DNA from 4 places in the Kaistia sp. UC242_56 genome. Region 4 is predicted to be linked to each of the others. Evidence: predicted binding sites of a transcription regulator. Region 4 holds the regulator's gene; each other region holds the start of a gene.
What was found. The regulator PhoB, encoded in region 4, activates phosphate uptake and scavenging genes when phosphate is short. The targets are predictions, from matches to a motif close to TGTCATNNANCTGTCAT.

Region 1 (7,538 bases), 1.7 Mb from region 4:
CCCCCAGGATCACGGGCGTAAACACGGGGACGCCGGCTTCGCGTTCGACGGCGCGAGCCAGCATCTTCGTGACCATCTGCAGCGGCACATGCACCATGTAGATCGAATAGGACAGCGTCCCGAGCAGGATGGCCGGACCTGATCGCAGCAGCCGGCTGAACAGCCCTCCCTCCACGCTGAAGAGCAGAATGGTCAGCGAGAAGACGAGGGGAGCGAAGAGCGACAGCGAGGTCTGCCCCGCCGCCGAGACGAACAGGACGACACCAAGGATCAGGACGCCCTCCGCCGCGGAGAATAGCCAGGCGGCAGGCCTTGGCAGGGCCAGCCGGCGCAGCACCGTGTAAATGTCGAAGCAGATCGCGCCCGCCGCAAAGCCGCCAAGGGCCCGCAGGATGCCGTAGTCATAGGTCGCGGCCATGTTCTGGCTGCTGAGAAGGCCGAGTCCAATCGGCGCGGCCAGGGCCACCACCAGCAGGACGAGGCGGAGCCAAGCGACGGGCAGGGCGACCGCGACAAGCGCGAACAGCAGATAGGTCCAGAACTCCGCGCTGATCGTCCAGCTGGGGAAGTTCCAGCTGAGCGAGCTGTCGAGGCCAATGCCTTGCAGAAGCAGCAGATTGGAGACGAGCGAGCCGATGTCGCGGTCGGATCCGGCAAAGGCGGACCTGCCGAAGACCTCCGGCATCGCCAGCGCCAGGCACTCCATGCCGACCAGGAACATCAAGGTCGCGAAATGCAGCGGATAGAGCCGCCCCCAGCGCAGGAACATGAAGCGGCCCACGCCAAACCCCTGCCGAAGCTTCGCGCGGTAGTTGGCCGCGATCACGAAGCCGCTGAGCGCGAAGAAGAAATCGACGAAGAGGAAGGCGTTGCGGAGGAAGGGCAGGGCATGGATGTGGCTGTAGGCCATGCAATGGAACGCCGCGACGAGGCATGCGCAGATGCCTCGCCATCCGTCCAGCACCCGAAAGTGGGGTGAACCCAGCCGTGAATCGTCCACGATGCCTGCCTACAGATCCGTTCCGCAGAGAAGCTTAGGCTAGGCACAACCCTTTAACGAGCGCTTATGCGCGCGCCACCCAGGGATGCCGACGTCGTGGCTACGACAAGCGTCACACGGCGCCATACAGGTCATAAGCGTCGGCGCGGTCGATCTTGGCGGTATAGATCTCGCCGACGCGCATCGGGCGGCGCGAGGTCAGGTGGATCGCGCCATCGATCTCCGGGGCGTCCCAGACCGTGCGGCCCTTGGCGGTGAGGCCGTTGCTCTCGTCGATGATGACCGAGACGCGGCGGCCGACCTTCTTGGCGAGACGCTTGGCGCTGATTTCCTGCTGGCGCTTCATGAAGCGGTGCCAGCGGATCTCCTTGACCTCTTCCGGAACTGGATTGGCCAGCTCGTTGGCCGGCGCGCCCTCGACCGGCTCGAACTTGAAGCAGCCGACCCGGTCGAGCTTCACATCGTCGAGCCATTCGAGCAGATATTCAAAGTCCTCGTCGGTCTCGCCGGGGAAGCCGACGATGAAGGTCGAGCGCACCGCGAGATCCGGGCAGATCTCGCGCCATTTGTGGATGCGATCGGCCGTCTTTTCCTGGTTGCCGGGGCGGCGCATCGACTTCAGCACGCTCGGGCTCGCATGCTGGAACGGGATGTCGATGTAGGGGAGGATCTTGCCCTCGGCCATCAGCTCGACCACCGCATCGACATGCGGGTAGGGGTAGACATAGTGCATGCGCACCCAGGCGCCGAGTTCGCCCAGCGCCGAGGAGAGGTCAAGGAACTTGGCCCGCACCTCGAGGTCGCGCCACAGGCTGGTCGCGTATTTCAGGTCGACGCCATAGGCGCTGGTGTCCTGCGAGATCACCAGCAGTTCCTTGACGCCGGCCTTCACCAAGCGTTCCGCCTCGCGCAGCACGTCGCCGGCCGGGCGGCTCACGAGGTCGCCGCGCAGCTTCGGGATGATGCAGAACGAGCAGCGGTTGTTGCAGCCTTCCGAAATCTTCAGATAGGCGTAGTGGCGCGGCGTCAGCTTGATGCCCTGCGGCGGCACCAGATCGACAAAGGGATCGTGCGCCGGCGGCACGGCCGTGTGGACCGCACCCAGCACACTCTCATATTGCTGCGGGCCGGTGATCGCCAGCACGTTGGGGAAAGCCTGGCGGATCTGCTCGGGCTCGGCGCCCATGCAGCCGGTGACGATCACCTTGCCGTTTTCCTTCATCGCCGTGCCGATCGCCTCGAGCGACTCCGCCTTGGCGCTGTCGAGGAAGCCGCAGGTGTTGACGATGACCACGTCGGCACCGTCATGATGGCGCGAAAGCTCGTAACCCTCGGCCCGCAAATGGGTGAGGATGCGCTCGGAGTCGACCAGGGCCTTCGGGCAGCCAAGGCTGACGAAAGAGATGCGCGGGGCTTCGCTGTTCATGAGAGTTCTCGGTATGCGTAAGCGGTAGCAGGTCCGGTTCGACGGGCTTCAGAAGCGCCGGCGCTGTTCGCGCGGGCGGGTCGACGGGACGGCACCTTTTCATTGTTCTATTCTGGCGCGTTTTCTGTCGAACTGGCCGGTATCTGTCAATGCAAACCTTGCGGAAGGCATCATCGCGCCCTTGTGACGAGGACGCAGCAGGCATAGGTGAGGGCAAACGACCGTCAGCGGAGACTGCATGACCCTTCAGACGAGCGCCCTGATCGAGCCTCCCGCCGGCGTGGATGAAGCCTCGATCCAGCGACTGGTTCACACCTTTTACGACCGGGTCCGGCAAGATCCGCTGATCGGTCCGGTATTCGAGGCCCAGGTCGACGATTGGCCCGAGCATCTCGAGAAGCTCTGCGCCTTCTGGTCCAATGTCGTGCTGCGCACCGGACGCTATCAGGGCCGGCCGATGCAGAAGCATCTGCGCCTGCCGATCGAGGCCGCGCATTTCGACCGCTGGCTCCAGCTTTTCCGGACGACCGCCAGCGAGATCATGCCGCCCCAGAGTGCCGCGATCTTCATCGACCGCGCCAACCGCATCGCCGACAGCTTCGAGCTCGGCATCGGCAGCGTGCGCGGCGAAATCCGCTCGCCCCGGCACGCCTTCAAGATGTCGACGCCCGGCTGAGCGACGCAGGGGTTTCGTCGTTTTACGCCGCAGATCGACGATTGCAGCTGACGCGGTTCGTCCTATAGTGGTCAGGAAAACTGACAAGTTACACAGCCAAGGAATTCCCGACGCATGTCCCTGCTTTTCGAGCCGCTCCAGGCGGGCGCCATCCGCCTGCCGAATCGTATCGTGATGGCGCCGCTGACGCGGAGCCGGGCAGGGGCGGAGCGGGTCCCGAACGCGCTGATGGCCGAGTATTACGCCCAGCGCGCCAATGCAGGCCTGATAATCAGCGAAGCGACCAGCGTCAGCGCGCAGGGCGTCGGCTATCTCGGCACGCCGGGCATCTGGTCGGACGCCCAGGTGGAGGGATGGAAGCTCGTCACAAAGGCCGTGCATGACGCCGGCGGGCGCATGGTATCGCAGCTCTGGCATGTGGGGCGCATCTCGGACCCCGAGCTGCTCGGCGGGGAACTGCCGGTGGCGCCTTCGGCCATCCGCATTCCCGGCAATGTGAGCCTGCTGCGTCCGGTCCGGGCCTATGTCGTGCCGCGCGCGCTGGAGACCCACGAGATCCCCGGGATCGTCGAGGATTACCGGCGCGGGGCCGAGAACGCCAAGCGGGCCGGCTTCGATGGCGTCGACGTGCACGGCGCCAATGGCTACCTGCTCGACCAGTTCCTCCAGGACGGCAGCAACCACCGCACCGACCAGTATGGTGGCTCGATCGAAAACCGCGCCCGCCTGATGCTGGAAGTCGTCGATGCGGCGATCTCGGTCTGGGGCGCGGACCGGGTGGCAGCGCATATCCGGCCGCGCGGCGACGATCACGCCATGGGCGACAGCAATCCGCGCGCGCTGTTCACCTATCTCGCGGGCGAATTGAAGAAGCGCGGCATCGCGTTCCTCTTCGTCATCGAGCGCGAGGAGCCGGATAGCCTGCTGGCCGAGATCAAGCGTGCCTTTGGCGGCGTGGTCATCGCCAATGAGCGGATGAGCAAGGCGGATGCCGAGCGCCTGATCGGCAATGGCACGGCCGACGCCGTTGCCTTCGGCCGCAAATATATCGCCTCGCCGGACCTGGCGAAGCGCTTCGCCATCGATGCGCCGCTGAACGAGCCCGATCCCTCGACCTTCTACACGCCCGGCCCCAAGGGCTACACCGACTATCCGGCGCTCGAAACCGTCGGCTGACACGCTTTCCTTGCCCCGCCGCCGGCCGCATCAAATAGCGCTGGCGGCGGGGCAGGGATCCTAGGGCCGGTTCAGCCGAACACGCGAAGCGGCTCGAAATGGTTCATGTCTTCGAAGCTGCAGAAGGCAGGCGGCTCAAGCTCGAAAACCGGCGCTTCCCGGGCGAGCAAGGCGCGGCAATCGTCAAACAGAGCCTCCCATTCCGGCAGGCGGTCTGGGTCGAGCCAGTCGATCATGTAGGCGAGCGTGACGTGGAACACGTAGTCGTCATGGTCGGGATGGCGGTAGCCAAACACCTCGGCAAAGGCCTCGCGCCATGCCCGCATGCGGCGCACGTCGTCATCGGTCGCGCCGACCACGGTCAGCCCAGTCGGCACGACGTCGACAACCCGGATCCGGAACGGCCCGGCACCGGCAAAACCCTCCAGCCGCTGCAGATAGAGGCTCGTCATCGCACTGATCTCGGTATCGAGAGGAACATCGGCGGGCCAATAGGGCAGGCTCCGGCGATATTCGATAATCCCCTGGAACAGCGTCATGTGCAGGCTGGATGCCGGCATGAAGGCGAGGCGGTTCGCGTCCGGCATGGCCTGCATCCGTCGCCGAACCTCCAGTACGGCGGCCTGGGACGGCGAACCTTCGACCAGATGGCAGACGACGGTGTTGCCGGGCTCCGGCAGAAACGTGCCGGCCTGGTCATAGCGCTGGCCGAGATGCCGGGGCGGCAGCGGGTTGGCGTCGCCGGCGGCATAGCAGGCAAGCGGGGATATGGATGAAGTCGAGGACATGGCGGCAACCGTCGAGTCTGGCGAGAAGGCTTGCGGTCTGAACCGACCGTACGAGCGACTGCCAGTAGCGCGCGCCGATGAAGCCGGCGTGACAGAGCGAAGACGACGCGTCCGCCTTGAAACGGAGCAGGGCGCCGATGCCGGGCAGGGCGTAGACAGGCCCTGCCCCAAAGCATAGGATAAGTCATTGATAAAGAGCGGTTTTCCGGCTTAAAGCTGAAGCGGACCGACCGGTCATGCTGCTGTCACGCAGCGGCTGTATCCCGCCGCTCCCGAAGCGACGGAGGCCAGCATGGCACGGATCATCTTTCTGCACGGCGCTTCGAGTTCCGGGAAGTCGACCCTTGCCAGGGCGCTTCAGGACCGTATCGAGGGCCCGTTCTGGCACATTTCGATCGATCATCTGCGCGATGCCGGCGTGCTGCCGACGCGACGTTTCCAGACAGGCGAGTTCCACTGGGCCGATTGCCGGGGCTCGTTCTTCGATGGCTTTCATCGCTCGCTGAAGGCCTATGCCGACGCAGGCAACGATCTGATCCTCGAACACATCCTGGACACGGAAGGATGGCTCGCAGAGTTGGCCGCGCTCTTCGCGCAGCATGACGTCTTCTTCGTCGGCATCCATTGTCCGCTGGAGTTGCTGGTCGAGCGAGAGGCCAAGCGGGGCGACCGGCCGATCGGTAGCGCCAGGCAGGACTACGAGACCATCCATATCGGCAAGGCCTACGACATCGAGCTGAACACGACAGAGGACCTCGATGGCAATGTCGAGGCGTTGCTCGCAGCCTGGCGCAGCGGCGGCCGCTGTTCGAGTCTTCGTCGGGATCGAAGCTGAGCCGTATCCGAGACGGCTGTCAGCCAGCACGGCGCAGCGGCGAGGAAAGCTCATGCCGAGCGAGCGACCCAACCCTCAGGATCGGTTCAACGGCATGGACGGCGAGGGCGACGGCGTCCCAGCCAGATCCGCCATAGAGCGGGAAGACGTTGGGACGGCCACATACGCTATTCGCATAAGATATATTATGGAACTATTCGATATGGGCGGGAATGGCGGACCGGCGGGCTTTTGACGGCTTTGGGCTGGGCGGCGTTTGTCGCCTGCCCAGCCCATTGGCCTCAAGGGTTTGCGTCGTCGGCCGATGCCCAGCGTGGCGGCGTCACCAGCTTGGAGACCGTCTTGTCGCTCCAGCGCATCAGGTCATCGACGAGCTTGCCGCTCTGCGTGACGACCGTCGACGCTGCCGACTTGGCCATGCCGCCGACCGTGGTCGGCTCATGGCGCATCAGGACCGGACCGTCCATCGGCACGTCAGCCGGCGGTATGGGCTCAGCGAAGTTGTTGGACTGAACCGGATCGGTGGGCCTATCGAAGCTGGCTGGCCGCGTCATGTCGCGCGGCGCCGCGGTTCCGATCCGTGCGGGCGCCGGCTGGGCGGAGCTGGCGGCCAGCGCCTTGTTGACCGTTGTTTCCCAGGACACGCATTCATCCGCCTCGCAGCGCGGCTTGGCCTCTACGGGCTTCGCCAGCGGCTTTGGCGGGATCGCCGCTACCTTCTCCGGCTTGGGCTCGGCAACGCTACCAGCGGACGCCTCTGCGTCCGGCAGCGGATCAGCCGGCAGGATCGGTGCGGCGGCGTTTTCTTCCGGCAGGACATACATCTGCGCGGTAGCCGGTGGCGGCAGGTTGGGAAGCTGGGACCGGGTCAGCATGGCGTTGGCGACGAAGCCGGCACACAGGATGGCGGCAAGAGACGCCGATCCCAGCAGCGCCAGGCGCGGAATCTGCTTCAGCTTCCTTAGCGAAAACTCATCATTGAAATCGTCCATGACCATCCCTCTGCTGAGGTGAATGCGATGGTGCTATTAGGCGCCTGATTCCCGGCCTCAATGGGGCGGCTTTCGGGCGATGCGGCGACCGCAGGGCGCTGATTTGGCGGCATTCGGCCATTCTGGACGGTATTTTTGCCACTCGAACCGTCATTTGACAGCTTTCTAGGGTAATCTTATCATAATACCATTGGTCATGGCGATCATCGCAGAATGGAGGAGGGCAGTCCCCTGCCCTTGGGCCATCCGGAGGTGCTTCTGACGCGCCGCCGGAGCCCGACTGCGTCCTATCGTGGTTGGAATCGGAGGAAGTTCCTTGGTCTACAGTACCCATCCGCGCCCGCAGATGGAGCGCGCCCGATGGCAGTCGCTCGATGGCGCCTGGCAGTTCGCTTATGACGACGCGGCTGAATGGCAGCGCCCGGATCAGCCGGATTTCACGCGCAGCATCAACGTGCCCTATGTGCCGGAATCGCCGCGCAGCGGCATTCATGACGAAGGCTTTCATCCGGTCGTCTGGTATCGCCGCACGGTCGAACTGACCGAGGAACTGGGTGCGGCCGAGGACCTGATCCTGCATTTCGGCGCGATCGACTACGCGAGCGACGTCTGGATCAACGGCCAGCACGCCGCCTCGCATGTTGG
Region 2 (7,538 bases), 1.1 Mb from region 4:
AGGGCGGTCAGGTGCTGGCGGCTCGCGGCTTCCGCGCCCCAGCCGGCCAGCGCCATGAAGACCGGGATGAGCGGCGCGGTGACGAGCAAGACGATGCCGACGACGAGATCGACCGGCATCAGGCCGATGGCGAAGGCGATCGGTACCACGGCAGCGGCGATCATCGCCGGCACGAAGCGCGAGAAATAACCGTCCAGCGCCTCGACCTGGTCCAGGATCTGGCTGGCCAGTTCGCCGGAGGCGCGCTGGCGCATCCAGTCGGGCCCGCGCCGCATCAGCGTCGCGAACAGGTCCCGGCGAATCGCCTGCTTGATGTCCTCGGCGGCGCGGATGCCCGCCGCCTCGCCGATCCAGGCCAGCAGCGCGCGTGCGGCGACCAGGCCGAGCAGCACCAGGATCGCCGCCGCCTGCGACGAACTGGCCACCTGATCGATGATGGCGCGATGCAGGATCGTGGCGAGCCAATAGGCCTGCGCCACGGTAAGGCAGGCGCTGACGAGCGGCACCAGGATGGCGATGCCCATGGCGCGACGGCCGACACGCCCCCGCGTCCTCAGCCATTTCGCCTCGATTGCCGGGGGACGGACAGCTTTTTCTGAAGCTGTGGTAGATTCGACGGTGTTCATGCACCCAGTCTTACAGTGTAGGCGATCATTTGGGCCTCCCCCTGTGCCAATCGACCGCACGCGACCGGTCGCTGCATTGATTTCGCTCAATGTTAGAGGCCTTATAGATCGGTAGTTTTTAAATCCTGGCGACTCAAAAGGTATAGGCCATGATTGATATCGATATTGTCACCCTGTCGAGGCTGCAGTTCGCGGCCACGGCGATGTATCATTTTCTTTTCGTTCCCCTGACGCTCGGGCTCTCTTTCCTGATGGCGATCATGGAGAGCGTCTACGTTATGACCGGCCGCGAAATCTGGCGGCGAATGACCCTATTCTGGGGAACCTGCTTCGGTATCAACTTCGCCATGGGCGTTGCTACCGGCGTCGTCATGGAATTCCAGTTCGGCATGAACTGGTCCTATTACAGCCACTATGTCGGCGACATTTTCGGCGCGCCGCTGGCCCTCGAAGGGCTGATGGCCTTCTTCCTCGAGGCGTCGTTCGTCGGCCTGTTCTTCTTCGGCTGGGACCGCATGTCCAAGGTCGGACATCTGATCGTCACCTGGCTGGTCGCCTTTGGCGCGAATTTCTCGGCGCTCTGGATCCTGGTCGCCAATGGCTGGATGCAGCATCCGGTCGGCGCCGTCTTCAATCCTGATACGATGCGCATGGAAGTCACCGACTTCATGGCCGTCGTGTTCAACCCGGTGGCCCAGGCCAAGTTCGTCCACACGGTGAGCGCGGGCTACGTCACCGGCGCCATGTTCGTGATGGCCGTCAGCTCCTGGTACCTGCTGCGTGGCCGCCACCAGGAATTCGCCAAGCGCTCCATGGCCGTTGCCGCCAGCTTCGGCCTCGCCGCGGCGCTGTCCGTCGTCGTGCTCGGTGACGAGAGCGGCTATGTGACGACCGAAAACCAGAAGATGAAGATCGCCGGCATGGAAGCCATGTGGCACACCGAGCCGGCGCCGGCCGCGATCAACGTCATCGCCTTCCCCAACATGGAGAAGCAGGAAAACTCCTTCGCCATCAGCGTCCCCTACCTGCTGGGCCTGATCGGCACCCGCTCGCTGACGACCGAACTGCCCGGTATCCTCAACCTGGTGGATTCCGCGCATGAGAGGATCCGGGACGGCATCGAAGCTTACGTCGCGCTGCAGACGGTCCGCGCCAACCCCGCCGACAGCGAAGCCCGCGCCGTGTTCGACGCCAAGTGGCCGAACCTCGGCTATGGCCTGCTGGTCAAGCAGTTCCGCACCGACATCGAGAACGCCACGCCGGAAGACATCACCAAGGCAGCGAATTCGACCATCCCGAACGTGCCGGTGCTGTTCTGGAGCTTCCGCGTGATGGTGGGCCTCGGCTTCTACTTCATCGCCTTCTTCGGCGCCGCCTTCTGGATCGCATCGCGGCACAAGCTCGGCGAGAAGCGCTGGACGCTGTGGCTGGCGCTGTTCAGCCTGCCGCTGCCCTGGCTCGCGATCGAATGCGGCTGGTTGCTGGCCGAGTATGGCCGCCAGCCCTGGGCGATCGAAGGCGTGTTGCCGACCTTCTACGCGGCATCGGGGCTCACGCTCTGGGATCTCGCCATCAGCCTCGCCCTGTTCCTGGCCATCTACACCGTGCTGGCGATCATCGAGGTCGTGCTGATGGTCAAGACTATCAAGAAGGGACCGCTGGACCATAACCCCTTCGAGTCCGCTCCTGCGGGTGCCGGTGTCCTGCCGGTGACGGCAGCCGCCGCTCCGAAGCTCTGATCCGCGAGGTATGCGATGAGTAACATTGTGCCTATCGACTATGAGACGCTCCGCCTCCTCTGGTGGATGCTCCTCGGCATCCTGCTGATCGGCTTCGCGGTCATGGACGGCTTCGATCTCGGCATCGGCGCCCTCCTCCCGTTCGTCGCCAAGACGGACGAAGAACGGCGTATCGTGATCAACGTCGTCGGGCCGGTCTGGGAAGGCAACCAGGTCTGGCTGATCCTGGGCGGCGGCGCCATTTTCGCCGCCTTCCCCCTGCTCTATGCCGTGTCGTTCTCCGGCCTCTATCTGGCGATGATGGTGATCCTGATCGCCCTCATCCTGCGGCCCGTCGGCTTCAAGTATCGCAGCAAGATCGGCGATACCGGCTGGCGCTCGAAGTGGGACATGGTGCTTTGCTTCTGCGGCACCGTCCCGGCCCTGATCCTCGGCGTTGCCGTCGGCAACGTGCTGCTCGGCCTGCCCTTCGAGCTCGACGGCACGATGCGGACCTTTTATCGCGGCAACTTCTTCCAGCTGCTGACGCCGTTCGCGCTTCTGGCCGGCCTCGTCAGCCTCTCCATGCTGATCATGCATGGCGCGGCGCTGCTGACCTGGAAGACCTCGGGCCCGATCGCCGACCGCGCCCGTACCTATGGCCGGTGGGCGGCGCTCGCCGCGATCGTGCTGTTCGCACTGGCCGGCGTCTGGATCGCCTACGGCATTGGCGGGCATGTGATCACCAGCGTCATCGATCCGAACGGACAGTCCAACCCACTCGGCAAGACGGCGATGGTCGAGACCGGCGCCTGGCTCGCCAACTACAAGACCTATCCCTGGATGATGATCGCGCCGATCGCGGGCTTCGTCGGCCTGGTGCTCGCCGTCGTCGGCTTCACCATCCGCAAGCCGGCCCTCACCTTCATCACCTCGGGACTGGGCGTCTTCGGCATCATCGCGACGGCGGGCGTCTCGCTCTTCCCGTTCCTGCTGCCGTCCTCGATCAACCCCAATGCCGGCCTGACGATCTGGGACGCCTCGTCCTCGCATCTGACGCTCTGGATCATGCTGCTCTCGACCGGCTTCTTCCTGCCGATCATCCTGCTCTACACGGCCTTCATCTACCGGGTCATGCGCGGCAAGGTGACGGGAGACAGCATGGCCAAGAACCCCAACGCCTACTGAGTGGAGGACGACGCAATGTGGTACTTTTCCTGGATCCTCGGCCTCAGCCTGGCCTGTGCCTTCGGCATCCTCAACGCCATGTGGTACGAGCTGCGCGACGACCGGCTGAAGGGTCGCATCGCGATCACCCCGGCCGAAGACTAACCGGCTGATCGGCGCGACCATCGCGCCGGCCAACGACACCAGCGACCGCCTTGCGCGATCTTCGGATCCCGCCTGGCGGTCGTTTCGTTTGGGGGCCGCTATTCGAAGAAGCCGAGCCGTTTCAGCAGCAGCAGGGTGCAGCCCGAGGCCAGGCCGCCGATCAGCGACGCGCCGATCCAGCCATGCGCGCCCTCGAGAAAGGGGAGACCGCCGGTGTTCATGCCGAAGAAGCCGGTGACCAGCGTCGGCGGCATCAGCAGCGCCGTCATGACCGACAGCACATAGAGATGCCGGTTGCTGATTGTGGCCAGCTTCGCCGCGATCTCGTCCTGCAGGAAGCGCGCGCGGTCCTGCACCTCCTGCACTTCCTGGTCGAGCGTCTCGATCCGGCGCAAGAGCCGTTCCGCTGCCGCGCGCGAGGCGACATGGCTGCCGTCGACGTGTTCATCCTCGGCGAATTCGCGCAGGATGCTGCGCAGGCCTGATAGCTGGCGGTGCAATTTCACGGCCGTGCGCCGCAACGGTCCAAGCCGGCGCGATTCGTCATGCAGGCGCTCGTCGAGTACGCGATCCTCGATCGAATCGGCCTCCGTCCGCGAAGCGCGCAGCGTTTCCGCGATGGCGCGCAGAACCTGCTCGATCATCACCTCGAACAGGGCGACCGGTCCGCCGACGGGATGGCCGCTGTCGATCTTCGTCCGCGTCAGAGCGGCGGCGCGGACCGGATGGCGGCGACCGGAAACCAGATAGCCCGGGCCAAAGGCGAAGCGCATCGGCACCGTGCGATCGCTGTCCTCGTCGGGATCCTGCAGCGTGTCGGAGAAGCGGCCCCACACCGAGGACGCGTCATATTCAAGCGCGGGATAATCGTCCGGGCTCAGGAGCAGCCGTCGCGCCTGCGGCCCGAGCCAGTCGATGCCGGCGATCCAGTCGCGCGCCAGCCTGTCGACGAAGTCGAGGTGGACCCACAGGAACCCCTCGCCCGGCGCGAGCGGCCGGATGCAGGCATCGAACGCCACCGGCGCCGCCTGCCCCTTGCCGTCGAAGCGATACGCCCAGATCACGCCCGACACGGGCCGCGCCATCCGGTCAGCCGGCAATGGATTTTCTCGGTGACTCATGGGTCGTCGGGCTATTCAAGATCGGTCGGGCGGAGCGCCGCATGGCATCACTGCGACAGCAGCCATGACAGAACGATGACAGTCGCGAGGCGGGACTGGATTTCCGTTGTCGAGGGCCTGCGCCCCAGCCATGATCGCATCAAACCTCCGGCAGCTGGCGGACAGGCATATGCAGAACGACCCGCGATCGCACGGCCTCTGGGAGCGGACGGCTCCCCCGTCTCCCGTCACGACGGCGCTTTCCCGCGCCCTGACGGCGGACGTGGTGGTGGTCGGCGGCGGCTATACCGGCCTTTCGACCGCGCTGCATGCGGCCCAGGACGGACTCGACGTGGTGCTGCTGGAAGGCGTCGAATTCGGTTTCGGCGGCTCCGGACGGAATGTAGGCCTGGTCAATGCCGGCATGTGGGTCATGCCCGATGACCTGCCGGCGGCCCTCGGTCCCCTCTATGGCGACCGCCTGCTCGACCTGCTCGGCAACGCGCCGAAGCTCGTCTTCGAACTCGTCCGTGCGCATGACATCGCCTGCGAACTGGAGATGGCGGGAACGCTGCATTGCGCCGTGGGCGGCAAGGGGCTGATCGAAATCCAGCAGCGTGCCGCACAATGGGGCGCGCGTGGCGCGGCGGTGCGCCTGCTCGATGCGACCGAAACGGCGGCCAAGCTCGGCAGCCGCGCCTATGCCGGATCGCTGCTCGACATGCGCGCCGGAACGGTTCAGCCGCTGGCCTATGTGCGCGGCCTCGCCCATGCCGCCATCCGCGTCGGCGCGCGGCTGTTCACCCAGAGCCCGGTCCGCCAGGCCGAGAAGGTCCCGACGGGCTGGCGCGTGACCACGGATCGCGGCAGCGTCACCGCGCGCTGGGTCGTCGTGGCGACCGACGCCTATACCAACATGCCCTGGCCCGAAATCCGGACCGAGCAGGTGCACCTGCCCTATTTCAACTTCGCCACCGTGCCGCTCAGTGCGGAACTTCGCCAGTCGATCCTGCCGGAGCGCCACGGCGCGTGGGATACGAAGGAGGTCCTGACCTCGTTCCGATTCGACCGCGCCGGCCGGCTGGTGTTCGGCAGCGTCGGCGCCTTGCGCGGCACCGGGGCTGCGGTGCACCGGGCCTGGGCCAAGCGGGCCCTCGCCAAGATCTATCCGCAGATCGGCGATATCGACTTCGAGGCCGAGTGGTACGGGCAGATCGGCATGACCGATAACAGCCTGCCGCGCTTCCACAGGCTGGCCGAGAACGTCATCGCCTTCTCGGGCTATAATGGCCGCGGCATTGCGCCGGGCACCGTATTCGGCCGGGTGCTGGCCGACCATATCGCCGGCCGGATCGCGGAGGCCGATCTGCCGCTGCCGGTCACAAAGCCACAGGAGGTGCGCTTGCGTCGCCTCAAGGAAGCCTATTACGAAGTGGGGGCGCAGATCGCCCATCTCGCCGATGCCCGGCTCTGAACATCCGCGCGGAAGCCACGGAATTCGAGGAAACACCATGACCATCGCCATCCAGAACACCCTCGCGACCGAGGTCGATGCCCTGCTTTCCGGGATGGGGGTCACCGCCGCGCGAACGGGCGGCACGCTCGCCGTGCATTCGCCGATCACAGGCGAGGAACTGGAGCGCCTAGTCGAGATCGACGCAGCCCGCGCCAAGGCGGCGATCGACGCGGCGCACACCGCCTTCCTCGCCTGGCGCAATGTCCCGGCGCCGAAGCGCGGCGAACTGGTGCGCCTGCTCGGCGAGGAACTGCGCGCCCATAAGGCGGCGCTTGGCCGCCTCGTCTCGATCGAGGCCGGCAAGATCGTTTCCGAAGGCCTCGGCGAGGTGCAGGAGATGATCGACATCTGCGATTTCGCCGTCGGCCTGTCGCGCCAGCTCTACGGCCTGACCATCGCCACCGAGCGCAGCGACCACCGCATGATGGAGAGCTGGCATCCGCTCGGCGTCACCGGCATCATTTCGGCCTTCAACTTCCCCGTCGCCGTCTGGTCCTGGAATGCGGCGCTGGCGCTTGTCTGCGGCAACAGCGTCGTCTGGAAGCCGTCTGAGAAGACGCCGCTGACGGCGCTCGCGACCTCGGCTCTGTTCGAGCGTGCGCTCAAACGCTTCGTCGACGAAGGCGGCATCGCGCCGGAGGGCCTCTCCGCCCTGCTGATCGGCGGTCGCGAGATCGGCGAAGTGCTGGTAGACCATCCGCGCGTGCCGCTGGTCTCGGCCACCGGCTCGACCGCGATGGGCCGCATCGTCGGCCCGCGCCTCGCCGGCCGCTTCGCCCGCGCCATCCTGGAGCTGGGCGGCAACAATGCTGCCATCATCTGCCCCTCGGCCGATCTCGACCTGACGCTGCGCGGCGTCGCCTTCGCCGCCATGGGCACGGCGGGCCAGCGCTGCACGTCGCTGCGACGCCTGTTCGTGCATGACAGCATCTATGACAGCTTCGTGCCGCGACTGAAGCAGGCCTATGGGTCGGTGACGATCGGCAACCCGCTCGAATCCGGCACGCTGGTCGGCCCGCTGATCGACGCGGCCGCCTATAAGGGCATGCAGTCGGCGCTCGACGCCGCCAAGGGCGCTGGCGGCAGCGTCACCGGCGGCGAACGGGTGGATGGGGACAAGGCGTCCAACGCCTTCTATGTGCGCCCGGCCATCGTCGAAATGCCGGAGCAGAGCGGGCCGGTGGCGCATGAGACCTTCGCGCCGATCCTCTATGTGATGCGCTATTCGGAGTTCGAGGAGGCGCTG
Region 3 (7,538 bases), 2.4 Mb from region 4:
CTGCTGATCGACAGGATCATCGCGGCGGCCAAGCAATCCGGCGCCGACGCGATCCATCCGGGCTATGGCTTCCTGTCCGAGCGCGCCGCCTTTGCCGAGGCGCTGGTCGCCAACAACCTCGTCTTCATCGGCCCGAACGCCGCGGCGATCGAGGCGATGGGCGACAAGATCCAGTCGAAGAAGGTGGCGGCCGCCGCCCATGTCTCGACGGTTCCCGGCCATCTCGGCGTGATCGAGAGCGAGGACGAGGCGGTCGAGATCGCGCGCCAGATCGGCTATCCGGTCATGATCAAGGCCTCGGCCGGCGGCGGTGGCAAGGGCATGCGCATCGCCCATTCCGATGCCGAGACGCGCGAGGGATTTCGCCTGTCGCGCTCCGAGGCCAAGTCATCCTTCGGCGATGATCGCGTCTTCATCGAGAAGTTCATCGTCAATCCGCGCCATATCGAGATCCAGCTGCTGGGCGACAAGCACGGCAACGTCATCTATCTCGGCGAGCGCGAATGCTCGATCCAGCGCCGCAACCAGAAGGTCATCGAGGAAGCGCCGTCGCCGCTGCTCGACGCGAAAACGCGCAAGGCCATGGGCGAGCAGGCCGTGGCCCTTGCCAAGGCGGTGGGCTACGATTCGGCCGGCACGGTCGAGTTCGTCGCCGGACAGGACAAGAGCTTCTTCTTCCTGGAGATGAACACCCGCCTCCAGGTCGAGCATCCGGTTACGGAGCTCGTGACCGGCATCGACCTCGTCGAGCAGATGATCCGTGTCGCCGCGGGCGAGCCGTTGCCCATCGCGCAGAAGGACGTCAAGCTGACGGGCTGGGCGATCGAGAGCCGCATCTATGCCGAGGATCCCTATCGCAACTTCCTGCCCTCGATCGGCCGTCTGACCCGCTATCGCCCGCCCATCGAGGCGCATCGCGAGGGCATCACGGTCCGCAACGATACCGGCGTCGTCGAGGGATCCGAGATCTCGATGTTCTATGACCCGATGATCGCCAAGCTCTGCACCCATGCTGCCACCCGCGGCGAGGCGATCGAGGCCATGAGCGTGGCGCTGGACGATTTCGTCGTCGAGGGCATCCAGCACAATGTGCCGTTCCTTTCGGCGCTGATGGCGCATCCGCGCTGGCGCGAGGGGCGGCTTTCGACCGGCTTTATAGCCGAGGAGTTCCCTGAAGGGTTTCAGGGCGTTACGGCTTCGAGCTCGACCTTGCATCAGCTGGCCGTGGTCGCGCTGACGATGGAGATCCTGCGCAAGGATCGGCTCGATCGGCTGGCCGGCCGCCTGGCGCCGCATGCCGGAAACTGGCGCGAGAAATGGGTGGTCTCGATCGGCGGCAACACCGTTGAACTGGAAAGCCCGACCGGAATCGCCCTGTTGCCGATGGAGGTGGAGATCGTGCTTCCGGGAGCGGAGGCACCGGTCACCGTGCTGTCGAACTGGATGCCGGGCGATCTCGTCTGGGAGGGCGCCATCGACGACGAGCCGCTCTCGGTGCAGGTGCGCCCCGCGCTCTCCGGATATCGGCTGCTCTATCGCGGCATCGACGTGGTGGCGCGGGTGATGACGCCGCGCATCGCCGCGCTCTACAGCCTGATGCCCGAGAAAAAGCCGGCCGACACGTCGAAATTCTTGCTCTGCCCGATGCCCGGCCTTGTCGTGTCGCTGGCGGTCGAGGAGGGGCAGGAGGTGAAGGCGGGCGAGACGCTGGCGATCGTCGAGGCCATGAAGATGGAAAACGTGCTGCGCGCGGATCGCGATCTCACGGTCGAGCGGATCGCCGTGAAGCAGGGCGAGAGCCTTGCCGTCGACGCGGTGATCATGGAGTTCGCCTAGCGGCGGTAGCGGCTCAGTCGGCCTCGGTGGCGAGCAGGCTGTCTTTCTTGACGTCCATCTGGTTGCCGCGCCATTCGAAGCCGTTCCCGCACACGGCGGCAATCCACAGCACGGGCAGCGACAGATCGCGCGGCACCCAGGCGAGCGGTGAACGGCGCGAATAGTGCCAGTCGAGGTTCTTGGCCAGGAAGGCTTCGGCCCCGTACCAGGCGACGGCCAAAAGCGGCGCGATCCAGCCCGGAATGGCGTCGTTGAAGGCGAGCCAGGTCGCGATCGCGATCGGGAAAAGGCCGCCGGTCAGGAATTCCATGCAGAAGAAGGCCGGGAAGGTGACCCTTCTGAGCCGCGCCCAGCGCAACTGGCGGCTCCAGACGGCGCGCAGCGCGCGGGCGCCGAGCGGCTGGGCGAAGGGCTGGCGGACGAGGCGCACGCGCTGGCCGTTGGCGCGGATCGCCTTGGTGGCGGCGGCGTCTTCGGCCGGATCGGCCGCAAGCGCCGCGATGCCGCCATGCCGATCCAGGTTCTCGCGGCGCAGGAACATCGACTTGCCCTGCGCGAAGCCCTGGCCCAGCGCATCGGCGGCGAGCTGCCAGCGGGCCTGGTAGGTGTTGAGATAGGCGCATTCGAACTCGGCGCCGTAGCCCTGCGGTTCACTGCCCAGTGGCGGTGAGCAGACCAGCCCGGTGGTCGCGTCCCAGCGATCGAGCATGCGATCGATGTAGTCCGGCGGCATCAGCACATTGCTGTCCGTCATGACGATCCACTCATGCTTCGCCGCGTCCCAGCCCTTCACCAGATTGTTGAGCTTCGGGTTGATGCTGATGCGGTCGTCGCCAATCAGCAGGCGGGCGGGAACCGCCGGGTTCGCCGCCATCAGCCGGCGGATGCCGGGGATTGCCGGATCGCTGGCGCTGGCGACGCAGAAGATCAGTTCGTAATCGGGATAATCGAGCCCGAAGCCGGAGCCGAGCGTCCTGTCGATCGCGTGCTCGATGCCGCAGACCGGTCGCAGAATGCTGACGGGGGGCTGTCCGTGGGGATTCGCCGTGTCGAGACGACCGGCGCGGCCGCGCAAGGTTACCAGCGCGATGCTGCCGAAATGGATGAGGGCGGCGAGCAGGCAGAAGATCTGGGCGAGGAGGATGGCGATGCTCATTGCGTCGCCTGCACGGGAAGAGGGGCTGAGGGTCGCGACAAGGCGGTATCGGCTCCTTTGACCCAGAAAGGTCGGACCAGGGCAGGGTAACAGAACGTCGCGGGCTTGGCGACGCGGACGATTGGCGAGAGAGCCTCGGTTGCTCTCGTCGCGCAACTGGGTGACGGTTTGATGAAGGGGCGAGGGGCAGGCTTGACGACCGGGCGGGAAGCGCGCAATCCGGGCGGCATCTCCCGCGCCTTCACGGAACGCATTGCCCATGACCGCTGCCAAGCTTACCGCGCTCGTCGATCTCGACGGGACGCTGACGGATCCCTATCCCGGCATCAGCGCCTCCATCCTCTATGCGCTGGAGAAGCTCGATCGTCCGGCCGCTGACGAGCTGGCGCTGCGCGCGGCGATCGGCCCACCGCTGGAAGGCAGCTTCGCCGCCATGCTGGACGGCGATGCGATCCTGGCGAAGGTGGCGCTCGGCCACTATCGCGAGCGGTTCGGCACGATCGGGCTCTACGAGAACACCGTGTTCGACGGCATTCCCGAGGCGCTTTCCAACTTGCGGGACTCGGGCGTGCAGATGTTCCTCGCCAGTTCCAAGCCGCGCGTGTTCTGCGAGCGGATCCTGGACCATTTCGACCTGACCCGATTCTTTGCCGTCGTGCACGGGTCCGAATTGGATGGCCGGCACAGCGACAAGAGCGAGTTGATCGGCCACATCCTTTCGGTTGAGGCGATCGATCCGGAGCGCTGTGTCATGATCGGGGATCGGCGCTACGATATCGAGGGGGCGCGGTCGAACGGGATCAAGGTAGCGGCAGTCGGCTGGGGCTACGGCACGGGGGAAGAGTTCGACCTGTTCCCGCCGGACGTGATCGTGCCTGAGGTTACCGATCTCGCGCCGGCCGTGCTGCGGCTGCTCGGCTGAGGGGGACGGGAATGACGGTACGCACGGTCCATGTGATGATATCCGGGCTTGTACAGGGCGTCGGCTATCGAGCGTGGACCGAACGGGAGGCAAATGCCCGGCGGCTGTCCGGATGGGTCCGCAATCGGCGCGGAGGGGAGGTGGAGGCGGTCTTCACCGGCGACGAGGCCGATGTCGCCGCGATGCTCTTCGCCTGCCATGCCGGCCCGCGCATGGCCCGCGTCAGCGCGGTCGATGTCGACGAACGAGATTCGGCCGAGCCTGGCCTCTTCCGGGTGCTGCCAGACGCCTGAGCGCGTGCACGTCCGATCGAGGGAGATCGCGCTAGCGAACCGTCTCGCCAAACAGCGCTTCGAACTCCCGGCGCAGGATGGCGTCGACTTCCGGCATGGTCACGATCCGCCCGAGATCCGCCAGGCTGGTAACGCCATGGCCCTTCACGCCGCAGGGCACGATCCCGTCGAAATGGTCTAGCTCCGGCTCGACATTGATCGAGATGCCGTGGAACGTCACCCAGCGCCGCACGCGGATGCCGATCGCCGCGATCTTGTCTTCGGCCTCGAAACCCTTTTCGGGGCGGCGAACCCAGACGCCGACGCGGTCGTCGCGGCGCTCGCCGCGCACGTTGAAGCCGTCCAGCGTGCGGATGATCCATTGCTCGAGCGTCGCCACAAACAGGCGCAGGTCTGGCCGCCGGCGGTTGAGGTCGAGCATCACATAGGCCACCCGCTGGCCGGGGCCGTGATAGGTGTATTGCCCGCCGCGCCCGGTCTGGAACACCGGAAAGCGGTCCGGCGCGATCAGGTCTTCGTCATGCGCGCTGGTGCCGGCCGTATAGAGTGGGGGATGCTCGACCAGCCAGATGCGTTCGCGCGCCGTGCCGGCCGCGATCGCAGCGACCCGCGCCTCCATTTCGGCGACGGCGTCGGGATAATCGACGGGCGCTTCCTCGATCACCCATTCGACGGGCGGGCTGCCGTCGCGGGGCAGGAGGGAAGCGGTGAGATCGTCGCGCAGGGTCATGGAGTCACTCTCGATTGGCGGCTTGGCCAATCTTTCATTGTGCCAGGTCTCATGTCGGTCGATCCGGTCATAGCGCAAGGGCGGGCATTGATCACCTGTCCCGCAAAAATCGATCGGTACCGGACTGCCTGTGGATGAAATGAAACAGTTTTCGAAGTCGCTTGTTTCGTCGGAGGTCATTTGCTACATCCCACCTCGCGCCGGTCAACACCGGCTTGGGTTTCGCGGTCGTGGCGGAATTGGTAGACGCGCAGCGTTGAGGTCGCTGTGCCGAAAGGCGTGGAAGTTCGAGTCTTCTCGACCGCACCAAACCCAAATGCAAAAATCCTCGCAAAGCGGCGGCCCTCGGGCCGCTGTTTTTGTTTCTGGACCCCGGTATCGGCCCAGGCGCTGGACGCCGAGGGCAACCTTTGGCGGGTGCCGGACGTTCGCCATGCACAAGGTTTGGCGCTACCGCCCTGGCCAATGGGTCCCGGTGAAGCGCCGCAATGCCGAGAATGCTCGCAGCGCAGCATTTTCGCTTTGCCACCGCGCGGTTGACGGCTAAAGCTCGCCGGACCTCCCCTGAAATCTCGTGAACGCGTTCTGAGGGTCCATGTCGGAAGAGCTGACGATCGACAGGCGCGAAGATCGCCAGACGCAGGGCTTGCCGCCGCTTCGCGACGAGAACGACAACGTTTCCACGCCGTTCCTGGAAGCCCTCAGCGAGGCGATCGAGACGGGGAACCAGGAACGCGCCCGCGAGCTGACCGAAGATCTCCATGAATCGGATGTGGGCGCGATCCTCGAGGCGCTTGAGCCCGACCAGCGCCCCGCGCTGATCCAGCTGCTGGGCGAATTCTTCGATTTCACCGCGCTCACCGAACTCGACGAGACGGTGCGCGTCGAGATCCTGGAGGAGTTGCCGTCCGAGACCGTCGCCGAAGGCATGCGGGATCTCGATTCCGACGACGCGGTCTACATTCTCGAAGATCTCGACAAGGCCGACCAGGACGAGATTCTCGCCCAGATCCCGTCCGTCGAACGTCTGGCGCTGAAGCGTGGCCTCGACTATCCGGAAGAGAGCGCCGGCCGGCGCATGCAGACCGAGTTCATCGCCGTGCCGCCCTTCTGGACCGTGGGGCAGACGATCGACTACATGCGCGAAGCCGAGGACCTGCCGGAAGAATTCCACGAAGTCTTCGTCATCGATCCCGGCTATCATCTGCTTGGCACCGTATCGCTCAACCGCCTGCTGCGGACCAAGCGGCCCGTCAAGATCGCCGAGCTAGTCAGCGAGGCGCATCACCTGATCCGCGCCACCGAGGACCAGGAAGAAGCAGCGCGGATGTTCCAGCGCTACAACCTGATCTCGGCCGCCGTCGTCGACGAATCGGACCGGCTGGTCGGTCTCTTGACCATCGACGACATCGTCGACGTCATCCAGGAAGAAGCCGACGAGGACATCAAGCGCCTCGGCGGCGTGGGCGACGAAGAAGTCTCCGACAAGGTCTGGTCGATCGCCAAGAGCCGATTCCCGTGGCTTTTCTTCAATCTCATCACGGCCGTGATGGCGTCCTTCGTCATCGGATTGTTCGAGCATCAGCTGCAGAAGATGGTGGCGCTGGCTGTTCTGATGCCGATCGTCGCCAGTCAGGGCGGCAATGCCGGCACGCAGACCATGACGGTGGCGGTTCGCGCCATCGCGATGCGCGAACTCGGGCCGCATAACGTCCTGCGCGTCATCGGCCGTGAACTGTTGGTCGGCATCTTCAACGGCTTCCTGTTCGCCGCCATCGTCGGCACGATTGCGGTCTACCGCTTCGGCATACTGGACCTGGGATTTGTCATCGCGGCGGCGATGGTGATCAACCTGATCGCCGCCGCCCTTGGAGGCATCCTGATTCCGCTGACGCTGAACCGCTTCAAGATCGACCCGGCGATCGCGTCCAGTTCGTTCGTGACGACAATCACCGATATCGTCGGGTTCTTCTCATTCCTGGGCTTCGCCGCGCTCTGGTTCGGGCTCAGCTAGGCCAAGGCCTGCCGTCGACTGCAGGGGCGGGCAGGTATCGCGAAGCTGCGGCGCCAGCCAGTCCAAGGCCGGGACGATTGATTGCGACCAGTTGATCCAGTCATGCTGACCGGCCCCGATGCGCAGCGTCGTCTTGTAGCCCGCGCGGCGCAGGGCGACGTGCAGGTCCGCGGATCCGGTGATGATGCCGAGCCCGTCGCGGTCGCCGGCCGTGATCCAGAAGCTGGGCTTTTCGGCCAGGCCCGCGTCCTTGGTGATGCGCGGAAACACATTGTCCGCGTTGTAGCGGTGGACATCGAACGGCTTGCCGAAGGCGCCGTCATAATATTCGTCGCCCTTCTTGATGCGGACGGCGTCGTTCGGATCGATTGGCTGCGCGATCGCGCCGGACAGGCTGATCGCGGCGACGAAGCGGTCGGGATGGTCGAGCGCGAACAGGGCCGCGCCATATCCACCCATCGAAAGCCCGCCCACGGCGCGTCCCCCCCGGCAGGCGGCCGTCGGCAGCGTCGTGTCGATCGCCTCGACGAGGTCCGTCGTCAGCGCCGTCTCGACCCTTCCGGCTCCGTCGGGGTCGGTATTGTCGA
Region 4 (7,538 bases):
TCATCTCGGCCACCGCCAGGCGGACGAGGGTCGGGATCTGTTCCGACTGCGAGAAGTAGAGATGCGCCACTTCCTCGAGGCTGACGCCGTCGAGCTGGACGATGCCCTGGTAGCGGCTGGTGAACTCGCCCTGGTCGATGGTCATCGCCAGGATGCCCTTGCCGAGCAGAAGCTCGGGCTTGGACAGGCCGTCAACGTCCATCTCGGCCACCCGCTCCTTGTTGAAGCGGGCATAGGCGCGGATATCGCCCGAAGTGCGATAATCGACGACCAGCATGTCGACCGGGCCGTCCGTCTGCGTCTGCAGCAGGAACTGGCCCTCGAACTTCAGCGACGAGCCGAGCAGCACGGCGAGCACGACGGCTTCGCCAAGCAGCTTCGACACCGGCAGCGGATAATCGTGGCGCGCCAGCAGGGCCGACAGTGCCGGCCCCATCTGGATGGCGCGGCCGCGCACGTCGAGACCGTTGACCTCGAAAGGCAGCACGGCGTCATCACCCGCCGGATCGATCGATCCGGGGCCGAACGGGATTTCTTCCATCAAAGTGCCTCCGGGCCGCCCAGGCACCAGGCAAGAATGCCCTTCTGTGCGTGCAGCCGGTTTTCAGCCTCGTCGAAGACGACCGATTGCGGGCCGTCCATGACTTCGGCCGTCACCTCCTCGCCGCGATGGGCAGGCAGGCAATGCATGAACAGCGCATCCTTCTTGGCGCGCGACATCAGGCGGGCGTTCACCTGGTAGGGCTTCAGCAGATTGTGCCGGCGCTCCGCCTCGCTGTCGCCCATCGACACCCAGGTGTCGGTGACGATGCAGTCGGAATCGGCTGCCGCGTCGTCCGCGTCCTCGCCGGCGATCACCTCGCCGCCATTGGTGCGCGCCCAGTCGAGCAGCTTGTGCGAAGGCGCAAGCTCCTCCGGCGTCGCGATCTTGAGGCGGAAGTTGAAGCGCGCGGCGGCGTGGACCCACGACGCCATGACATTGTTGCTGTCGCCCAGCCACGACACGGTCTTGCCGGTGATCGGGCCGCGATGCTCCTCATAGGTGAGGATATCGGCCATGATCTGGCAGGGATGCGAGCGGCGCGTCAGCCCGTTGATCACGGGGACGGTGGCGTTGGCCGCCAATTCCTTCAGCGAGTCGTGGTCGAGGATGCGGATCATGATGCCGTCGACATAGCGCGACATGACCCGCGCCGTGTCGGCGATGGTCTCGCCGCGGCCAAGCTGCATCTCGGCGCCGGTCAGCATCAGCGTCTGGCCGCCGAGCTCGCGCATGCCGACATCGAAGGAGACGCGCGTGCGGGTCGAGGGCTGCTCGAACACCAGCGCCAGCACCTTGCCGGCCAGCGGGCCGACGCCATCACGCGCGCCATTGCGCACCGACTTGATGCGCTTGGCGCCTTCCATGATCTGTCTAAGAGTGGCGGAATCGAAATCCGTCAGGTCGAGAAAATGCCGAACCATAGGTCTGTCCTGTCCGCTCAGGCGGATTGCCGTGCCGCTTGCGCAGCCTCGGCTTCGATTGCGGAAAAGGCGGCGTCGAGCTTGTCGATCGCCGCGTCGACTTCTGCCTTGCCGATGTTGAGCGGCGGCAGCAATCGCAGGACATTGTCGCCCGCGCCGGCGGCCAGCATCTTCTGCTCGCGCAGCGCCGCCACCACTTCGGGCACCGGCTTCAGCGCGTGGAGGCCGATCAGCAGGCCCTCGCCGCGAATGTCGTCGATGACGCCGGGATGGCTGTCCATCAGCCCGCCAAGGCGCTGGGTCAGATAGCGCGCGGTCTCGCGCACATGCTCGAGGAAGCCATCGCCGAGCACGACGTCGAGCACGGCATTGCCCACCGCCATCGCCAGCGGATTGCCGCCGAAGGTGGTGCCATGCGTGCCGGGAGTCATGCCCTTGGCCGCCTCGTTGGTGGCGAGGCAGGCGCCGAGCGGGAAGCCGCCGCCAATGCCCTTGGCCGCCGTCAGGATGTCGGGCGCGATGCCGGTCCATTCATAGGCGAACAGCTTGCCGGTGCGGCCGATGCCGGTCTGGACCTCGTCCATGATCAGCAGCATGCCCTCGGCGTCGCAAAGCGCCCGGAGCTCGCGCAGGAAGGCGTTCGGGAAGGCGCGCACGCCGCCCTCGCCCTGGATCGGCTCGATCATGATGGCGGCGGTCGCCGGCGTCACCGCGGCCTTGATCGCCGCCATGTCGCCGAACGGCACCTGGTCGAAGCCGTCCGCCTTCGGGCCGAAGCCGTCGAGATATTTCTGCTGCCCGCCGGCGGCGAGCGTCGCCAGGGTCCGGCCGTGGAACGCGCCCTCGATGGTGAGGATGCGGTACCGGTCGGGCTGGCCGTTGACGTAATGATAGCGCCGCGCCGTCTTGATGGCTGCCTCGTTGGCCTCGGCGCCCGAATTGGCGAAGAAGACCCGGTCGGCGAAGGTATTGGCGACCAGCGTGTCGGCAAGCTTCTCCTGGCCCGGGATCCGGAACAGGTTCGAGGTGTGCCAGAGCTTGCCGGCCTGTTCGGTCAGCGCCTGCACCAGGATCGGATTGGCATGGCCGAGCGTGTTCACCGCGATGCCGGCGGAGAAATCGAGATAAGCGTCGCCCTCTCGCGTAAAGACCCAGGCCCCCTCGCCTCGCTCGAACTCGAGCGGCGCACGCGAAAAGGTGTCATAGAGGCTGGACGAGGTCTTTTTAACGCTGGTATCGGGGGCGCTCATATCCCCTCCTTCGGATGAAACCACGGAAATGGGTGCTTAAAAATCAAAGGTGCCGCCCGAGGCCAACGCGCCGGGCAGCACCTTTATGCGTTGCCCTTATATCACGGTCGTGACGATTTGTGTCAATGAAATCGCCGCTCGCGCGCGGTCATGACGGCTAAGCGATTGACGGGACTCATGGATCCGAAATCCGTCGCAAGTTGGGGAAAACAGCCCGATCGGCCGCTACCCATCCCTCCGACTCTTGTCACCGAGTCACGCCATATAGTATCTTAATTTTCGTTAAGACACGAAATATCGAGCAGGTACCTCCCCCTGACCCTTGTATGGCGTCCGCAGTCGTCCGGCATCCCGGCTGAACGACCGCGACAGGATTCCGGGTATCGCTCCGACCGACAAGGACACGCTATGACTTGGACGGACGAACGGGTTGAGTTGCTGAAAAAACTCTGGACCGACGGCTTGAGCGCAAGCCAGATCGCTTCGGAACTCGGCGGCGTAACGCGCAATGCGGTCATCGGCAAGGTACACCGGCTGAGCCTTTCCGGCCGTGCCAAGCCGGCAACGGCGCCGGTCGCTCGCGCCCGCAAGCCCGCGGCTGCCACCAACGGACGCTCGGTCACGACAGGGCGCCCCAATCCCGTCAGGCCACTCGTCGCCGGCAACACGGCCCTGAAGCCGATGAGCCAGATCGCACCCGAGCCGCGGCGCATGCCCAGGGCGGTTGGCTCGGACGACGTCGTCGTTCCGATCAGCCTGCACGCGACGATCCTCACCCTGACCGAGCAGACCTGCAAGTGGCCGATCGGCGATCCCAGCACCGAGGATTTCCACTTCTGCGGCCAGCGCTCGAATTCCGGCATTCCCTATTGCGAATATCATTCGCGGGTTGCCTATCAGCCCGTGCATGATCGTCGCCAGAAGAAGGCTGTCGGCGCCTGATTGCGCCGCGCCGCGGCTGACGGCGTCCTCCCACCGTCGGCCTGCGATGCAAGTCTGGCCGTGCCGCCTCCCCCGGGGCGCACGGCCTTTTTTTGTGCCCTGGCTCGTTGCATGCAAAAAGCCGCGTGGAGGGCCACGCGGCTTTTTGGTTGGGCTGAATTTTTGGAAGACTGCCCCGCCCCTCCCATCCGGGAGAGGCAAGGGAACGCCTCACGCCATCGCGAACTGGTCGTCGAAGGAGTAGCCGGAGCCGCGCACCGTGCGGATCGGGTCCTTGACGCGGCCGCGATTGACCGCCTTGCGCAGCCGACCGATATGCACGTCGACCGTGCGCTCGTCGACATAGACGTCGCGGCCCCAGACGCCGTCGAGCAGCTGCTCGCGGGAAAACACGCGGCCCGGGCTCTTCATCAGATATTCGAGCAGGCGGAACTCGGTCGGGCCGAGATGCAGCTCGCGGCCGGAGCGGCGGACGCGATGCGTCTCGCGGTCGAGCTCGATGTCGCCGGCGCGCAGCAACGAGGCGATTACCTCCGGCTTCGAGCGGCGCAGGATGGCGCGCACGCGGGCCATCAGTTCCGGCACGGAGAACGGCTTGACGACATAGTCGTCGGCGCCGGTGGCAAGGCCCCGGATGCGTTCCTGTTCCTCGCCGCGCGCCGTCAGCATGATCACCGGCAGGGTGCGGGTGGCGTCGCGCGCCCGCAGGCGGCGGCACAGCTCGATGCCGGAAATGCCCGGCAGCATCCAGTCGAGCAGCAGCAGGTCGGGTACGGTTTCGAGCAGGCGCATCTCGGCGTCGTCGCCGCGCGGCACCACCTCGACGGCATAGCCCTCGGCTTCGAGGTTGTAGCGGAGGAGGAGGCTCAGCGCCTCCTCGTCCTCAACGATCATAACGCGTGGCGTCATTCACGGATATCCCAGTAAACCTGACGCAGGCGTCAGTTCTTCTCATACGCGACGGCGGTCGTGCTGGATTCGTCCTGCTTGGGACGATCCTCGGCCAGGACCTGGCCGGTGACGACATAATAGACCGTCTCGGCGATATTGGTCGCATGGTCGCCGATGCGCTCGATGTTCTTGGCGCAGAACAGGAGATGCGTGCAGAAGGTGATGTTGCGCGGATCTTCCATCATGTAGGTCAGCAGCTCGCGGAAGAGCGACGTGTACATGGCGTCGATTTCTTCGTCGCGCTTCCAGACCTGGTAGGCTTGGTCGACGTCGCGGGTCGCGTAGGAATCCAGCACGTCCTTGAGCTGCGCCAGCGACAGCTGCGCCATGTGCTCGACGCCGGTGTTGAAACGCTTGGACTGGATGTGGCCGTCCAGCGCAATGACGCGCTTGGCGATGTTCTTGGCTAGGTCGCCGATGCGCTCGAGATCGCTGGCGATACGCTGCGCGGCGATGACTTCGCGCAGGTCCATCGCCATGGGCTGGCGCCGGGCGATGATCATGATGGCGCGCTCTTCGCATTCGCGCTGCAGCACGTCGAGCTTCTTGTCGTCCGCGATGACGGTGCGGGCGGTCGCGGCATCGACGCGCATCAGCGCGCCGACCGCGACGTCGACGAGACGCTCGGCCATGCCGCCCATCTCGGCGATGCGGCGGGCGACGTCGTTCAGTTCTTCGTCGTACTTGGAAACGATGTGTTCGGACATGTCGTGCTCCTACCCGTGGCCCGGCTTAGCCGAAGCGACCGGTGATGTAGTCCTGCGTGCGCTTGTCGCTCGGGGCGGTGAAGATCTTCGTGGTCTCGTCGAACTCGATCAGCTCGCCGAGATACATGAAGGCCGTGTAGTCCGAGACGCGGGCGGCCTGCTGCATGTTGTGGGTGACGATGGCGATCGTGTAGTCGGTCGTCAGTTCGTCGATCAGTTCCTCGATCTTGGCGGTCGAGATCGGATCGAGCGCCGAGCAGGGCTCGTCGAACAGCACGACTTCCGGCCGCACCGCGATGGTGCGGGCGATGCAGAGGCGCTGCTGCTGGCCGCCGGAGAGGCTGAGACCGCTGGTGTGCAGCTTGTCCTTGACCTCGTTCCAGAGCGCGCCGCGCGTCAGCGCCGCCTCGACCCGGCCGTCCATCTCGGAGCGCGAGATGTTTTCATAGAGGCGGATGCCGAAGGCGATGTTGTCGTAGATCGACATCGGGAATGGCGTCGGCTTCTGGAACACCATGCCGACGCGGGCGCGCAGCATGTTGCGGTCCTGGTCGGGGTCGAGCACGTTCTTGCCGTCGAAGATCACCTCGCCCTCGGCCCGCTGGCGCGGATAGAGGTCGTACATCCGGTTCAGCACGCGCAGCAGGGTCGACTTGCCGCAACCCGACGGGCCGATGAAAGCGGTGACCTTCTTCTCGAACAGCGGCAGGTTGATGGTCTTCAGCGCGAGGTTGTCGCCGTAGAAGAACTTCAGATTGCGGATCGAGATCTTCTCGGCCATGCCGGCCGTGTTCATCGCGGACTGGGTCATTTTTGAGCCTTGGGGCTGAGGAAGGCGCGAGCGACGATGTTGAGCGCCAGCACGGTAAAGGTGATGAGCAGGGCACCGGTCCAGGCCAGCTTCTGCCAATCCGGATAGGGCGACAGGGCGAACTGGAAGATCGTCACCGGCAGCGACGACATCGGCGCGTTCAGGTTGGTGCTCCAGAACTGGTTGTTCAGCGCGGTGAAGAGCAGCGGGGCGGTCTCGCCGCTGACGCGGGCGATCGCCAGCAGCACGCCGGTGACGATGCCCGACATCGCGGCCTTGTAGGCGACGTGGCGGATCATGATCGAGCGCGGCAGGCCGAGCGAGGCGGCAGCCTCGCGAAGCTGGTTCGGCACCAGGTTGAGCATGTCCTCCGTCGTGCGGACGACGACCGGAATGACCAGGATGGCGAGCGCCGCCATGCCGGCGAAGGCCGAGAAGTGCCCCATCCGGACGACGACCACCTCATAGACGAACAGGCCGATGACGATCGAAGGCGCCGCCAGCAGGATGTCGTTGATGAAGCGCACAACCATCGTCAGCTTGTTGTTGCGGCCGTATTCCGACATGTAGGTGCCGGCCAGGATGCCGATCGGCGTGCCGATGATCACGCCGCCGAAGGTCATGACCAGGCTGCCCATTATGGCGTTCAGAAGACCACCGGCCGAGCCCGGCGGCGGCGTCATTTCGGTGAAGACCGCCAGCGAGAGACCGCTGAAGCCCTGATAGAGCAGCGCGCCGAGGATCAGCACCAGCCAGGCCAGGCCGAAGATGGTGGCGCCGACGGAGAGCGTCAGCAGGATCTTGTTGCCGCGACGGCGGCGGCGGTAGATCGCCTGGGCGGCGGGCGTCGAGGCGGCGGAAAGGCCGCCGGAGCCGATTGTGCCGAGATTGCTTGCCATGATCGGGCGCCTCAATTGCCGGCTTTGACGTTCATGCGCATCAGCAGCAGACGCGCCGCGGCGAGAACGATGAAGGTGATGACGAAGAGGATCAGGCCGAGCGCGATCAGCGACGAGGTGTAGAGATCGCCGACGGCTTCCGTGAATTCGTTGGCGATCGAGGCCGAGATGGTCGTGCCGGGCGACAGGATCGAGGCGGAGATCTTGTGGGCGTTGCCGATCACGAAGGTGACGGCCATGGTTTCGCCGAGTGCGCGGCCAAGGCCCAGCATGACGCCGCCGATGACGCCGACGCGGGTATAGGGCAGCACCACCTTGGTCACGACTTCCGAGGTCGTGCAGCCGAGGCCGTAGGTTGCTTCCTTCAGGACCGGCGGCACCGTGTCGAACACGTCGCGGGTGATCGAGGTGATGAAGGGCAGCACCATGATGGCCAGGATGAAGCCGGCGGTCAGGATGCCGATGCCGTAGGGCGGGCCGGCGAAGAGATTGTTCAGCACGGGGATCGGCGCGA

Region 1: the regulator PhoB is predicted to act here: its motif matches at 5,299-5,315, upstream of ACHMWQ_RS15165 (DUF1868 domain-containing protein).
Region 2: the regulator PhoB is predicted to act here: its motif matches at 4,862-4,878, upstream of ACHMWQ_RS12270 (CorA family divalent cation transporter).
Region 3: the regulator PhoB is predicted to act here: its motif matches at 3,153-3,169, upstream of ACHMWQ_RS18060 (ceramide glucosyltransferase).

What each region holds. Positions count from the first base shown of each region.
Region 1 covers NZ_JBIOAN010000002.1:2,644,783-2,652,320, forward strand. The annotation lists gene ACHMWQ_RS15145 (acyltransferase family protein) at 1-1,000, opposite strand, end outside; gene rimO (30S ribosomal protein S12 methylthiotransferase RimO) at 1,113-2,426, opposite strand; gene ACHMWQ_RS15155 (group III truncated hemoglobin) at 2,665-3,102, shown strand; gene ACHMWQ_RS15160 (alkene reductase) at 3,217-4,278, shown strand; gene ACHMWQ_RS15165 (DUF1868 domain-containing protein) at 4,350-5,066, opposite strand; gene ACHMWQ_RS15170 (chloramphenicol phosphotransferase CPT family protein) at 5,359-5,901, shown strand; gene ACHMWQ_RS15175 (hypothetical protein) at 6,183-6,893, opposite strand; gene ACHMWQ_RS15180 (glycoside hydrolase family 2 protein) at 7,210-7,538, shown strand, end outside.
Region 2 covers NZ_JBIOAN010000002.1:2,018,583-2,026,120, reverse strand. The annotation lists gene cydD (thiol reductant ABC exporter subunit CydD) at 1-524, opposite strand, end outside; gene ACHMWQ_RS12285 (cytochrome ubiquinol oxidase subunit I) at 779-2,365, shown strand; gene cydB (cytochrome d ubiquinol oxidase subunit II) at 2,381-3,532, shown strand; gene cydX (cytochrome bd-I oxidase subunit CydX) at 3,548-3,676, shown strand; gene ACHMWQ_RS12270 (CorA family divalent cation transporter) at 3,775-4,776, opposite strand; gene ACHMWQ_RS12265 (NAD(P)/FAD-dependent oxidoreductase) at 4,967-6,250, shown strand; gene ACHMWQ_RS12260 (aldehyde dehydrogenase family protein) at 6,288-7,538, shown strand, end outside.
Region 3 covers NZ_JBIOAN010000002.1:3,266,293-3,273,830, reverse strand. The annotation lists gene ACHMWQ_RS18065 (acetyl-CoA carboxylase biotin carboxylase subunit) at 1-1,836, shown strand, start outside; gene ACHMWQ_RS18060 (ceramide glucosyltransferase) at 1,850-2,992, opposite strand; gene ACHMWQ_RS18055 (HAD hydrolase-like protein) at 3,252-3,914, shown strand; gene ACHMWQ_RS18050 (acylphosphatase) at 3,926-4,207, shown strand; gene lipB (lipoyl(octanoyl) transferase LipB) at 4,239-4,937, opposite strand; tRNA gene ACHMWQ_RS18040 (tRNA-Leu) at 5,162-5,246, shown strand; gene mgtE (magnesium transporter) at 5,533-6,951, shown strand; gene ACHMWQ_RS18030 (alpha/beta hydrolase) at 6,910-7,538, opposite strand, start outside.
Region 4 covers NZ_JBIOAN010000002.1:903,450-910,987, reverse strand. The annotation lists gene ACHMWQ_RS06985 (Hsp33 family molecular chaperone) at 1-541, opposite strand, end outside; gene argF (ornithine carbamoyltransferase) at 541-1,407, opposite strand; gene ACHMWQ_RS06975 (aspartate aminotransferase family protein) at 1,482-2,714, opposite strand; gene ACHMWQ_RS06970 (GcrA family cell cycle regulator) at 3,123-3,656, shown strand; gene phoB (phosphate regulon transcriptional regulator PhoB) at 3,867-4,565, opposite strand; gene phoU (phosphate signaling complex protein PhoU) at 4,598-5,314, opposite strand; gene pstB (phosphate ABC transporter ATP-binding protein PstB) at 5,340-6,125, opposite strand; gene pstA (phosphate ABC transporter permease PstA) at 6,122-7,024, opposite strand; gene pstC (phosphate ABC transporter permease subunit PstC) at 7,036-7,538, opposite strand, start outside.